2 regions of the Arthrobacter sp. UKPF54-2 genome follow, and region 1 is predicted to be linked to the other one. Evidence: predicted binding sites of a transcription regulator. Region 1 holds the regulator's gene; the other holds the start of a gene.
What was found. Region 1 encodes LexA, which represses DNA repair genes until DNA is damaged. Its sites were predicted from a motif close to TCGAACANNTGTTCGA; they were not measured.

Region 1 (6,574 bases):
GTTCCGGGGATCCGGGCCGGGTGGTGCCGGAGGTGGTGCCGCTGCGCAGGCCGTCCACCCAGTTGCGGAGCAGGCGTGCGCCGGCGTCGCCGGATTTTTCGGGGTGGAACTGGGTGGCGCAGAGCGGACCGTTTTCCACCGCGGCGATGAACGGGGCGCCGTGTTCGGACCAGGTCACGAGCGGTGCCTTCATCCGCGGCTGGATCACGTCGAAGTCCCAGTGCTGCACGCCGTAGGAGTGCACGAAGTAGAAGCGCTCGTTCTCGACGCCGGCGAAGAGCCGGGAGCCCTCCGGGACGGTGACGGTGTTCCAGCCCATGTGCGGCACCACGTCGGCCGGCAGCAGCTCGACCTTGCCGGGCCACTCCCCCATGCCTTCGGCGACGGTGCCGTGTTCCACGCCGGCCTCGAACAGGACCTGGAGCCCCACGCAGATGGCGAGCACCGGCCGGCCGCCGGCGACCCGGCGTCCGATCATGCGGACGGCGTCGACGGCTTTGAGCTCCTTCATGACGGTTTCGAAGGCCCCGACGCCGGGGACGACGAGTCCGTCGGCGTTGAGCACGTCCTCGGGCTTGGCGCTGAGGATCACCTCGGCGCCGGCGCGTTCCAGGGCGCGGACGGCCGAGCGGACGTTGCCGGAGCCGTAGTCCAGCACGGTGACGGTGGGCTTACCCTCGGGCGACGCGGGTTTCCGGGCCGCGTCGGGGTTGATGATCGCGCCGTCCTGGAGGACTTTGCCGGTCACAGCGCACCCTTGGTGGAGGGAATGCCCTCGACCCGGGGGTCGGGTTCCACGGCGGCCCGGAGCGCCCGGGCGAAGGCCTTGAACTGGGCCTCGACGATGTGGTGCGGGTCCCGGCCGGCGGTGACGTTCATGTGCAGGCAGATGCCGGCGTGCAGCGTGATGGCCTCGAAGACGTGCCGGGTCAGGGACCCGGTGAAGTGGCCGCCGATCAGGTGGTATTCCTGGCCTGCCGGTTCGCCGGCGTGCACGAGGTAGGGCCGGCCGGAGACGTCGACGACGGCGTGCGCGAGGGCCTCGTCGAGCGGGACGGTGGCCTCGCCGAAGCGGCGGATGCCGGCCTTGGTGCCGAGGGCGGTGCGGAGGACCTCGCCGAAGGTGATGGCGACGTCTTCCACGGTGTGGTGGGCGTCGATGTGGGTGTCGCCGGTGGCCTTGATGGTCATATCGATCAGCGAGTGCTTGCTCAGCGCCGTCAGCATGTGGTCGTAGAACGGCACCGAGGTGCTGATGTCGGAGACGCCGGTGCCGTCGAGGTCGATCTCGACCAGCACGGACGATTCGCTGGTGGTCCGCTCGAGGCGTGCGGTCCGGGCCTCGGCAGCGGCAGATCCGGTGGTGCTCATGTGGGGTGTCCTTTGGATGAGGCGGGCGCCCGGCAATCGCCGGCGGTGTGCGTGGGTCCTGGCTTAAGTCTAGGCGGACTGTGCCTGGTGGCCGGTCAGGATCCGTTCCAGCGCCTGCAGGAAGGCTGTGGTTTCCGTCTCAGTGCCGGCGGTCACGCGCAGGTGGCCGGGGATGCCGACGTCGCGGATGAGGACGCCGGCGTCCAGCAGCCCCTGCCACGTCTCGTGCGGGTTCTCGAGGCCGCCGAAGAAGACGTAGTTGGAGTCCGAGGCCGCGGGCTTGAGTCCCATCCGGGTCAGCTCGGCGACGATCCGGTCCCGCTGGCGCTTGATGTCTTCCACGTCGGCCATCAGGGCCACCCGGTGGCGCAGCGCGGCCAGCGCCGTGGCCTGGGTGATGGCGGAGAGGTGGTACGGCAGGCGGACCAGGCGCAGGGCGTCGGTGACCTCCGGCGCGGCCGCCATGTAGCCCAGCCGGGCACCGGCCAGGGCGAAGGCCTTGCTCATGGTGCGGGAGACGATCAGCCGCTCCCGTCCGGGCAACAGCGTCAGGGCGCTGGGCGTGCCGTCGTGGGCGAACTCGTGGTACGCCTCGTCGACGATCACGATGGTCTGGCTTGCTTCGCCGGCTTCGTAGACAGCCTCAACGACGTCGAGGCCGAGGCCGGTGCCGGTGGGGTTGTTCGGCGAGCACAGGAAAACGACGTTGGGTTTGAGCTCGCAGACCTGCTGCGCGGCCGATTCGGCGCTGAGTCCGTAGTCCTCGGCGCGGACTCCGGCGAGGTATTCGGTGTCCGTGCCGGCGGCCAGCAGCGGGTACATGGAGTACGTGGGAGGGAAGCCGAGCGCAGTGCGGCCTGGGCCGCCGAAGGCCTGGAGGATTTGCTGCAGGACCTCGTTGGAGCCGTTCGCCGCCCAGATGTTGCCGGCTTCGAGGCCGTGGCCGAGGTATTCGGCGAGCCCTTCCCGCAGTTCGGTGAACTCGCGGTCCGGGTAGCGGTTCAGCCCGGCGGCGGCCTCCGTCACCGCTTCGGCGATGGCCGCCCGGACGTCGGCCGGGACGCCATGGGTGTTTTCGTTGACGTTCAGCAGGATGGGGACGTCCAGCTGGGGAGCGCCGTACGGGCGCAACCCCCGCAGGTTCGTCCGGAGGGGCAGTCGGTTGAGGCGCTCTAGCTGGTCAGTCACCTGCCCAGTTTAAGTGAGACCCTGCCCGGCCCCGAAACTGTGACCGGCAACCCGGCTGCCGCTGGCGGACTCTGGCGCTACTTGGAGGGTACGAAGAGCTGCTGGCCGGGGAGAACGCGGGCGGCGCCGAGGTTGTTGAGCTGGACGATGTCGGCAACGACGTCGCGGGGATCCCGTTCCGGTGCCACGGCGCCGGCGATGGCCCAGAGTGACTCCCCCGGCTGAACGGTGACGGTGACCGTAGGCGTGAGCGAGAGCTCCGACGCGGAGTCGGCAGCTTTGGCGGGCGCGTTGAGGAAACCGGCCAGCGAGAGAACAAGAGCGGCCAGCAGGATCAGCGGCAGGCCATAGAAAACAAAGCGGCCCCGGCGGGTGAGCCGCAGCGGCGCCTGCCCGGCGGCCACCGACCGCCGGCTCCGGCCGGATTCCTGGCCGTCGAAGATGCCGTGCGGGCCGAAGGCCTCGAAACCGGACCTCTCGAACGGGCCCTGGGCGGGAACGGAAACCAGCGAACCGGAATTAGCGCTTACTGCTGACATGAGCTGAGCCCTCCTGGACTTATCTGTGCCGCCCGGCGTACTCCACGTACCTGCCGCCAACCGGCCTAACAATCGAACGCGAACCTTGGAACGTAATCGTTGATCACCGTGTTCGAACACAGAACCGAACTCCGGACTGTTTCTCCGACGCACTGGTTCGAACACATATTCGAACTTAGTAGTTCCTGTTTTAGCACCTATGAACGAACATTGTCGAGACTCGCTAGAACAAATGTTTGAAAAACCGTGCAGGCTGGCCTACTTTTGAACCAGCAGGACAACCACTGGTGGCGATCAACAGCAGTTGATCAAGAGGGTCTGACATTTTTTTCAGGCCCGTCGGTCCCGGCAGCCACTGCGGCCGGGCGGAACGGAAAGGCGAGGCGAACATGGCAGCACAAGCCGCCGGCGGGAGGGCCGCCCAGCGGAACCCCCAGACCGGCCGGGCGCCGAAGGGCCTCACCGTCCGGCAGAAGAAGATCCTGGAGACCATCCAGCGGTCCGTGACGGACAACGGTTACCCGCCCTCGATGCGTGAAATCGGCGACACCGTCGGCCTCGCCAGCCTCTCCAGCGTCACCCACCAGCTCTCGCAGCTGGAAAAGCTCGGTTACCTGCGGCGGGACCCGAAACGGCCCCGCGCCATGGAAGTCCTGTTGCCGCTGACGCTCGACGAGGGCGCCGCCAAGGTGTCCGGTGTGGCGAAATCCACCGGCCTGCGGGCCGTCGGCGGCCTTGCCGTATCGGAGCTCGCCAGCGCTACCGACACCGCCATGGTGCCCTTTGTGGGCCGGATCGCCGCCGGCGGCCCCATCCTGGCCGACCAGGTGGTGGAGGACGTGATGCCGCTGCCGCGCCAGCTGGTGGGCCACGGCGAACTGTTTATGCTCCGGGTGGCCGGCGATTCGATGATCGATGCCGCCATCTGCGACGGCGACTGGGTGGTGGTTCGGCGCCAGAACGACGCCGTCAACGGCGACATCGTGGCCGCCCTGCTCGACGACGAGGCCACGGTCAAGACATTCCGCCAGCGCGACGGCCACACCTGGCTGCTTCCGCAGAACACCCAGTACGAGCCGATCCTGGGTGACCACGCCGTCATCATGGGCAAGGTCGTCTCCGTGCTGCGCTCCCTCTAGCACCGCGCCGGCGCGTCCGGCTGCCGACGCCGAAGGCCCCGTCCGAACGTTCCGGACGGGGCCTTCGGCGTTGCCTGAAAACCTAGGTGGCGGCCTGTGGGGCCGGCGTCTCCTTGGCCAGGCGCGCGAGGGCGGCCAGGGCCACCGCAGGGTCGGTGGTGGGCCAGAACGGCGGCAGCGCGGCCCGGAGGAACGCTCCGTACCGTTCGGTGGACAGCCTGGAGTCGAGGACGGCCACCACGCCCTTGTCCGACGTCGAGCGGATCAGCCGTCCGGCCCCCTGGGCGAGCCGGATGGCCGCGTGCGTCGCCGAGACGCTCATGAAGCCGTTGCCGCCGGACTGGGCCACGGCGCGGGAGCGCGCCGTCATCAGCGGATCATCCGGGCGCGGGAACGGGATCCGGTCGATCACCACCAGCCGGCAGGAGTTTCCGGGTACGTCGACGCCCTGCCAGAGCGACATGGTGCCAAAGAGGCAGGTGTCCGGCTCGTCCGCGAACTGCTTCACCAGCGCCGTCATGGTCGATTCGCCCTGGCAGAGGATGCTCAGGCCCAGCCGGGGCCGCATCGCCTCGGCGGCTTCCTCGGCGGCGCGCCGGGAGGAGAAGAGGCACAGGGCACCGCCGCCGGAGGCGCGGATCAGCTTTTCGAGCTCGTCGAGCGCTTCGGGCGACGTGCCGCGGCCGGGCTTGGGCAGGTGCTTGGCAACGTAGAGGATGCCCTGCTTGGGATATTCGAACGGGGACCCGACGTCGACGCCGGTCCAGCTGGGCGCGCCGGGGCCGACCAGGCCCAGGCCCCCGGCCGCCGGCTCGAAGGCCGAACCGATGGCCAGGGTGGCCGAGGTCAACACGACGGTGTGGTCGGCGAACAAGCCCTCGCGCAACCGCCCGGCGACGCTGAGCGGGGCGATGTTAATCAGCGCCGGTGCGGAGTCGTCGGGCTGTGAGTAGCCCTGTTGCGGGTCGAAACTGCTATTCCGGGAGAACCAGACCACCTCGCGGTTTTCCTTGGCGGCCAGGAGCCGTTCGCAGAGTTCGAGGACCACCATCAGGCGGGACCGGGCGAGCTGCCGGCCGCCGTCGGCGGTGTTCGCGCTGTCTCCCTTCGAGTCTGAGAGCGCTGCGCGGCAGGCGTCGCGCAGCTGGTCCACGCAGTCGAGCTGTTCGCTGTTCAGGCCGTTAGGCATTAGCCCGCTGGGGACGCCTTCAATGGCGAGTTCCAGGTTGGACGCGGCGTTGTTGAGCGCGTCGACGGTGATCCCGGTGTGCTTGCGGGCACCTGAGGCGGCGGCGTGCACCATGGCGACGGACAACTGGCCGGACACGGCGCCGGTGACCCGGTCCTGCAGTTCGTGGGCCTCGTCCACCACCACGACGTCGTACTCGGGCAGCACGGCGAGGCCTTCGAAGGCGCTGACGGCCAGCATGGCGTGGTTGGTGACCACGACGTCGGCGTCGGCGGCGTTTTGCCGGGCGAGCTCGCTGAAGCATTCGGCGGCGAGCGGGCATTTCTGTGCCCCGAGGCATTCCATCGAGGTGACGGAGACCTGGCGCCAGGCGCGGTCGGTCACGCCCGGCAGCAGCTCGTCCCGGTCCCCCGTCTGGGTTTCCTCGGCCCACTCGCGGAGCCGGACCACTTCCTTGCCGAGCTGCGAGGACGCTCCGCCCATCGCGGCGGCGAAGTGCGGCACGGAGGTGTCCTCGCCGAGGGAGAACAACTGGCCCTCCGAGGGCTCCTCGGAGGGGAAGCCGCCCTCGAGCTTGTGCCGGCAGACATAGTTGGAGCGGCCCTTGACCAGGGCCACCTTCACCGGCCGGTCCAAGGCCGGGGTAATGGTCTTGAGCAGCCGTGGCAGGTCCCGGCCCACGATCTGGGTCTGCAGCGCCAGGGTGGCGGTGGAGACCAGCGTGGGCTTGTCGCTGACCAGCGAGTGGGCGATCAGCGGAATCAGGTATGCCAGGGACTTGCCCGTGCCGGTGCCGGCCTGGACCAGCAGGTGATCGCCGGTTTCGATCGCACGGGCCACCTGCCGGGCCATTTCGTGCTGGCCGTCGCGGCTTTGGCCGCCCATGCCGGCGACCGCCCGGTCGAGCAGTTCAACCACGAACTGCTCGCCGGACGCGCCGCTGCCGGACTCACCGGCGCCGGACGGCGGGGCTTCCCCTTCGGCCACCGCTGGTTCAGTCATTGCTGACGAAGGAATCCAGTTCGGCGGCGAGCCCCTCGCGCACCATCACCACGGCACGGGTGCCGGTCTCCTCGTGGTCGAGGCTGATGATTTCCGCGTCGGTCTCGTGCAGCTTGCTGAGCAGGTCCCCCCGGTTGTACGGGATC
Region 2 (6,574 bases), 340 kb from region 1:
TGGAGCGCAACGCCGCCGAGCACCGGGCTGTGCTCGGCGGCAAGGCCCAGGAAACCCGAGGCCAGGGCACCGCTGAAGCCCGGGTCACGCTGGCGCTCACGGAGGAAGGGAGCACCACGCGCGGAACCGTCAGCGCCGACCTGGCACTGTCCGGCAAGGCCGCGGCGATGGGCAAAAGCGTGATCGGCAGCGTCACCGAACAAATGATGGGGCTCTTCGCCAGCAACCTGCAGGCCATGCTCGCCGAACCGGGCGCGGCGGCCGGGGACGGCGCGGCGGCTGCCCCCGAAGCGGAACCGGCGGCCGCCCCGGCGGCTGCAGCCCCGGTGGCGGCCACCGGGGCTGGCGGCATGGCAACGCCGCCGCAACCGTCTGCGCCGTCGTCCCCGCCGGCGCCGTCCTCCAGCCTCGACGCGTTCAGCCTCGCCAGGGGCATCGCCGCCGACCAGCTTTCCAGCCCCGGCAAGGTCCTCGGCCTGGTCGCCGTGGTGGCCTGCGTCGCCTACTGGGCCGGCCGGCGCTCCGCGTTCCGGATGCTCCGGCTCTGCGGACGGCTCTAGGCGGCACCGTGCGGGACGTGCTGGAGGCCATCATGCCGGACTGGCGGCAGGGCACCACCGCCGGCCTGGCCACCGTGGTGAACACGTTCAAGTCCGCCCCGCGGCTGCCGGGCGCGTCCATGGCCGTCACCGCCGGCGGCGAGGCCGTCGGGTCGGTGTCCGGCGGCTGCGTGGAAGGCGCCGTGTACGAACTCGCCACCCAGGTCAAGGACGACGGCCTCCCGGTCCTGGTGCGGTACGGGATCAGCGACGACGACGCGTTCGCCGTCGGCCTGACCTGCGGCGGGATCATCGACATCTTCGTCGAGCCGGTCTCACGGGAGCGTTTCGCCGAGCTCGACGGCGTCCGGCAGGACATCGCCGACGGAAAGCGGGTGGGGGTGGCCACGGTCATCGAGCACCCGGACAGCACCTGGCTGGGCCGGCACCTGGTGGTCCGTCCGGACGGCTTCGAGGGCAACCTGGGCTCGGAGCGCGCCAACCTGGCCGTCGGCGACGACACCCAGGGCTATCTGGCGGCGGGCCGGACCGGCATTCTGAGCTACGGCCCGGACGGCGAACGGCTGGACAGCGGGATGCGGATCTTCTTCAGCAGCTACGCCCCCGCGCCGCGGATGCTCGTCTTCGGCGCGATCGACTTCGCCTCGGCGCTCGCGAGGCTCGGCACCTTTCTCGGCTACCGGGTGACCGTCTGCGACGCCCGCACCATTTTCGCCACACCGGCAAGGTTTCCCGACGCCGCCGAGGTGGTCAACGAGTGGCCGCACCGCTACCTCGCCGCACAGCAGAAGGCGGGGCTGGTGGATGAACGGACGGTCATTTGCGTCCTCACGCACGACCCGAAATTCGATATCCCGCTGCTGGAGGTGGCCCTGCGCGGCGGCCCGGTGGCGTTTGTCGGCGCGATGGGTTCGCGGCGCACCCACCAGGACCGGCTGAGGCGGCTGCGCGAGACCGGACTCGGCGATGCCGAACTGGCCCGGCTACACAGCCCCGTCGGCCTGGACCTCGGCGCCCGGACCCCGGAGGAGACGGCGGTGTCCATCGCCGCGGAGATCATCGCCAAGCAGTGGAGCGGCAGCGGCGAGCCCCTGCGGCAGCTGGACGAACGGATCCACCACGACGAACAGACCACCGGACAGCCGCCGGCCTAGCGGCAGTTCGACGTCGGCCCCTGCTGCTGGGTGGGGGCCCGGGGAAGCCTAGCGCCCCGCAGCGGCGGGGACGGCTGAGAGCAGTTCCCGGTAGCGTGCGGCGTGGGCCGCCAGTTCCTCCGGTGTGGCCCGCGGCGCCGAATGCAGGATCAACGGCTCTGCCATGTCCATCCCGCACAGGTGGGCGGTGGCGTCCAGGGGGCGCAGCAGCTCGGCCATGGTGAAGCGGTTGTGCCCGGTCGGGGTGTAGGACGATTCGGGGCCGCCAGTGGAGATGACCAGCTGCAGCCGCTTGCCGTGCAGCGCGTCCCCGCCGGCACCGTAGGCGAACCCGTACCTGAGGACCTGGTCCATCCACTCTTTCAGCACTCCGGGCATGGAGTACCAGTGCCAGGGGAACTGCAGCACGATGGTGTCGTGCTCCCGCAGGAGCTCCTGCTCCCGGGCGGCGTCGACGCGCCGGTCCGGGTAGGCGGAGGCGAGCTCCCGGACGGTGACGCCGTCGAGGTCCGTGACGGCGTCGGCGAGCGCCGCCGTGATCCGGGACGCCGCCAGATCCGGGTGGGCAACGACGACGAGGGTGCGGTGGGAGGTCATGGAAGGTTTGTGCTTCTTTCGGAGTCGGATTCGAGGCCGACCAGGGCCGTGCTGAGCCGCCAGAGGCGGTCAGCATCGGCCTGGCTGTAACTGCGTTCGGATGATTTTTTGGCCGTGCTGTTGGCAAAGTACTGGCCTGTGACATTTTCGAGTTCGGGCGCCGAGGCGAGATGGATGGACGTCTGCGCTCCCTGCTCCGGAGTCTTCATCCAGCGCTGCACCAGCGGCGCCAGGTACCCCTGCAGCGGTCCGGGATCCTCGGCCCCGAAGGCTGTCCGCACCACACCGGGGTGCAGCGCGTTCGCCGTGACCCGGGTGCCGGCGAGCCGGGCGGCGAGACCGTAGGTGAACAGGACGTTCGCCAGCTTCGACTGGTTGTAGGCCCGCTGCCCCGAGTAGGAGCGCTCGGCCTGCAGGTCCGCGAAATCCATCCGGCCCATGGCCTGGGCTCCGGAGGAAACCGTCACCACCCGCGCGGGCGCGCTCCCCTTCAGCCGGTCCAGGAGCAGATTCGTGAGCAGGAACGGCGCCAGGTGGTTGAGGGCGAAGGTGTACTCCAGGCCGTCAACGGTGAGCCGGCGGCTGTTCCAAAACCCGCCGACGTTGTTGACCAGCACGTCGAGGCGGTCCAAGGTCTGCAGCACCTCGCCGGCCAGGCGGCGGACCTCTCCCTGGGAGGAAAGGTCTGCGATGAACACCTCAACGGGGGCCGAGGCCACCGCACGGATCTCTTCTGCCGCCTGTGTGGCCCGGTCCGCGTCGCGCCCGGTGATGGCGACCCGGGCGCCCCGGGCGGCCAGGCCCAGTGCTGTGGCCTTGCCGATCCCGCCGGTTCCGCCGGTGATCAGGACAGTTTTTCCCGCCATGGATTGCATACGAGCCTCACTCCCGGTGCCGCGTTCGCCGGACGGCACTCCCGTCGGCCGACCTAGGCAGGATTGTCCAGGTCGGGAACGAAGCTATCAGACAGAATTGTCTGTGCACAAGCCGCGCCCGTGGCCCGGCCGGCATTGCCGCCCCCGGCTCCGGGCGTAAGCTCATGCCATGGCGAGATTCTTCGATGTGCACCCCGATAACCCCCAGCCCCGCTCCATCACGCAGGTGGTGGAACTGCTGAAGTCCGGCGGCCTGATCGCCTACCCGACCGACTCCTGCTACGCCCTGGGCGCCCAGCTGGGGAACAGGGACGCCCTGGAGCGGATCCGCGCGATCCGGCACCTGGACGACAAGCACCACTTCACGCTGGTCTGCAAGGACTTTGCCCAGCTCGGCCAGTTCGTGCAGATCGACAATGACGTGTTCCGCAGCATCAAGGCCGTGACGCCGGGCAGCTACACCTTCATCCTGCCCGCCACCAAAGAGGTGCCGAAGCGGCTGCTGCACCCGAAGAAGAAGACCGTGGGCGTTCGGATCCCGGACCATACAGTGGTTCAGGCGCTGCTGGCGGAACTCGGCGAGCCGCTGCTCTCCAGCACCCTGCTGCTGCCGGACGAGGAGGAGCCGCTGACGCAGGGCTGGGAAATCAAGGAACGGCTGGACCACGTGGTGGACGCCGTGATCGATTCCGGCGACTGCGGGGCGGAGCCGACGACGGTGATCGACTTCTCCAGCGGCGTCGCCGAGGTTGTCCGCCACGGCATGGGCGACCCGTCCAGGTTCGAATAAGGGCCGAGAGCCGCGGAACCGCAGCATCGTCGACTAGGCTCTTGGGATGCCCCGCCTCATCGCTCCGGACGCCCGCTACCACTCCTCCTGGCTGGAGGGATCCGCCGAATTCGACGGAGCCCACCGCGACGGCGGAGGCGCGGAGGACTGGTCCCTGGACGAGCTCCGGGATCCGGAGTCGTTCCGCCGCTTTGTCGACACCCTGAACAAGGACGCCCTGCCCGAGAGCCCGCGGAAACCGGGCTATGTGCCCTGCACCTACCTGTGGATCGTCGAGGGCGAGAAGTTCCTTGGCTCCCTGGCCATCAGGCACGAACTGAACGATTTCCTCTTCAATGAGGGCGGCCACATCGGCTACAGCGTGCGGCCCTCGGCCCGGCGCCTCGGCCACGCAGCAGCGGCCCTGGCCGATGCCCTGCCGGTTGCCCGGGACCTCGGAATCCCCCGCGCTCTCCTTACCTGCGACGAGGACAATGCCGGCTCCCGGGCCACCATCGAAAAGAACGGCGGCGTCTACGAGGACAGCCGCAACGGCAAACGCCGCTATTGGATCGATACCGTCCCCGCCGCCTAGGAACCAATGAACCCCTTCGGCCCGGCCTCCCACAGCGCGCGCCGTTTCATGTGCGGGCTAGTTTGCCTCGAGGACGAAGAAGATGAAGGACAGGAACGCCGACTTCTCCCCGCTGAGGATGCGGGACGGAAGCAGTTCGCGCGGCGTGTCCGGCGAAGGCTCGGGTTCGCTCACGGTGGCCACGCGGTAGCCCGCCGATATGAAGGCGTTGATCATCGCGTGCAGCGGCCGGTGCCAGAAGGTCAGGACTGCCGGTTCGCCGTCGAACTCATAGTCCTCCGAGTATTGGCGGAGGGCGAAGTAGTCCTCGGCCGGCTGGGTGACCACAGTGACCGTGGGGTGGTTGACCGACAGGATCAGGCGGCCGCCCGGCCTGAGCACCCGTCGAAGTTCAGCCAGGGGTGCCGACCAGTCTTCCAGATAGTGCAACACCAGTGACGAGATGACGTCGTCGAAGGAGCCATCGGCGTAAGGGAGCGGCTTGCTGAGGTCGGCCACGTGCAGTTCCGCGGACGCGCCCAGCCGCTGTCTTGCCAGCCCCAGCATCGCGGGGCTGGAATCGAAGCCTGTCATGACCGCGCCCTTCGCACTCAATGCCGCGGTCAGGGGCCCCGAGCCGCACCCCGCGTCCAGGATCCGGCGCCCGTCGACGTCGCCGGCGAGCGCAATCATCGCCGGCCGCTCGTAGTAGGCGTTGAGGAGGCTGGACTCGTTCTCCGCCGCGTAACGTTCGGCGAAACTGTCGTAGTGGTCGGCTTTCACTTCTCTTCCCTTCAAGCGATTTCCCCGGGCGGGATAATTAGGGTCGACCCTAGCAAGCAGCATCCGCCTTTCAACAGCACCTGCGGGCTGGGTCTTCGCTGCCTTAGGCTCCCTTCGCTCCGAGCCCCGGGTCACGGGGCGCCAGATTCGCCACGGCGCCGAGGGTCGGTCCATTGTCGGCCCTCGGGACTACACTTGGATTCGAAGATATATTCGAATGAAGGTGTGTTGTGGGCGTATTCATCGGGCCCCGCGTGATAGATGCGGGCTCTTCCCTCCTGTCGGTGCTGATCTCGCCGGTGCCGGTCGCGGCCGGCTATCCGTCGCCAGCCCAGGACTACTTTGACGGCCGGATCGACCTCAACGAACATCTCATCAAGGACATCACCAGCACCTACGTGGTGCGGGTGTCCGGTGACTCGATGGAGGGCGCCGGCATCAGCGACGGCGACGAACTCATCGTGAACCGGGCCTTGGAGCCGCGCGACGGGTGCGTCGTCGTCGCCGTCCTCGACGGCGAACTCACCGTCAAGCGCCTCCGCCTCACAGCCGCCGGGGTGGTCCTGCAGGCCGACAACCCGCGCTACCCCGACATCCGGGTGCCCGCCCTCGCCGACCTCGTCATCTGGGGAGTCGCGACCCGCTGCCTCCACCACGTCTGAAAACCATGCCTGAGTCCCGCCCCGGCCGCGGCAGCATCGCCCTCGTGGACGTCAACTGCTTCTACGCCAGCGCCGAACGCGCCTTCGACCCCTCACTGGAGGGCAGGCCCGTGGTGGTGCTCTCCAACAACGACGGCTGCGCGGTCACCCGCTCGGCCGAAGCGAAGGCGCTCGGCATACCGCTCGGGGAACCCTGGTTCAAGATTGCCCCGCGGGCCAAAGAGTGGGGCCTGGTAGCCAGGTCCAGCAACTACGAGCTGTACGGGGACGTCAGCGCCCGCGTGATGGAACTCCTGGGCCGCTATTCGGCCTGGTTGGAGGTGTACAGCATTGACGAGGCCTTCCTTGGCGTCCGGGGCACCCCGGAGGAATTGCTGCGGCTGGGCCAGGCCATGAAGACCGCGGTGCGCCGGAATGTGGGCGTCCCGGTCTGCGTCGGCATCGCCGGCACTAAAACCCTGGCGAAGCTGGCCAACAAGTGGGCCAAACACAACCCTGACTTCGACGGCGTCTGCCATTGGGATTCTGTTCCCGCCGACAGCCGGGAGCACCTGATGGCCCGGCTGTCCGTGATCGAGCTCTGGGGTGTCGCCACGCGGC

Region 2: the regulator LexA is predicted to act here: its motif matches at 5,514-5,529, upstream of E7Y32_RS14230 (LexA family transcriptional regulator).

What each region holds. Positions count from the first base shown of each region.
Region 1 is NZ_CP040174.1:3,425,076-3,431,649, forward strand. It holds gene hisH (imidazole glycerol phosphate synthase subunit HisH) at 1-748, opposite strand, end outside; gene hisB (imidazoleglycerol-phosphate dehydratase HisB) at 745-1,371, opposite strand; gene E7Y32_RS15750 (histidinol-phosphate transaminase) at 1,441-2,559, opposite strand; gene E7Y32_RS15755 (LysM peptidoglycan-binding domain-containing protein) at 2,637-3,098, opposite strand; gene lexA (transcriptional repressor LexA) at 3,488-4,237, shown strand; gene E7Y32_RS15765 (ATP-dependent DNA helicase) at 4,320-6,428, opposite strand; gene hflX (GTPase HflX) at 6,421-6,574, opposite strand, start outside.
Region 2 is NZ_CP040174.1:3,086,654-3,093,227, forward strand. It holds gene E7Y32_RS14195 (SRPBCC family protein) at 1-560, shown strand, start outside; gene E7Y32_RS14200 (XdhC/CoxI family protein) at 569-1,714, shown strand; gene E7Y32_RS14205 (NAD(P)H-dependent oxidoreductase) at 1,763-2,311, opposite strand; gene E7Y32_RS14210 (SDR family NAD(P)-dependent oxidoreductase) at 2,308-3,177, opposite strand; gene E7Y32_RS14215 (L-threonylcarbamoyladenylate synthase) at 3,356-3,976, shown strand; gene E7Y32_RS14220 (GNAT family N-acetyltransferase) at 4,023-4,550, shown strand; gene E7Y32_RS14225 (class I SAM-dependent methyltransferase) at 4,608-5,312, opposite strand; gene E7Y32_RS14230 (LexA family transcriptional regulator) at 5,543-5,974, shown strand; gene E7Y32_RS14235 (Y-family DNA polymerase) at 5,980-6,574, shown strand, end outside.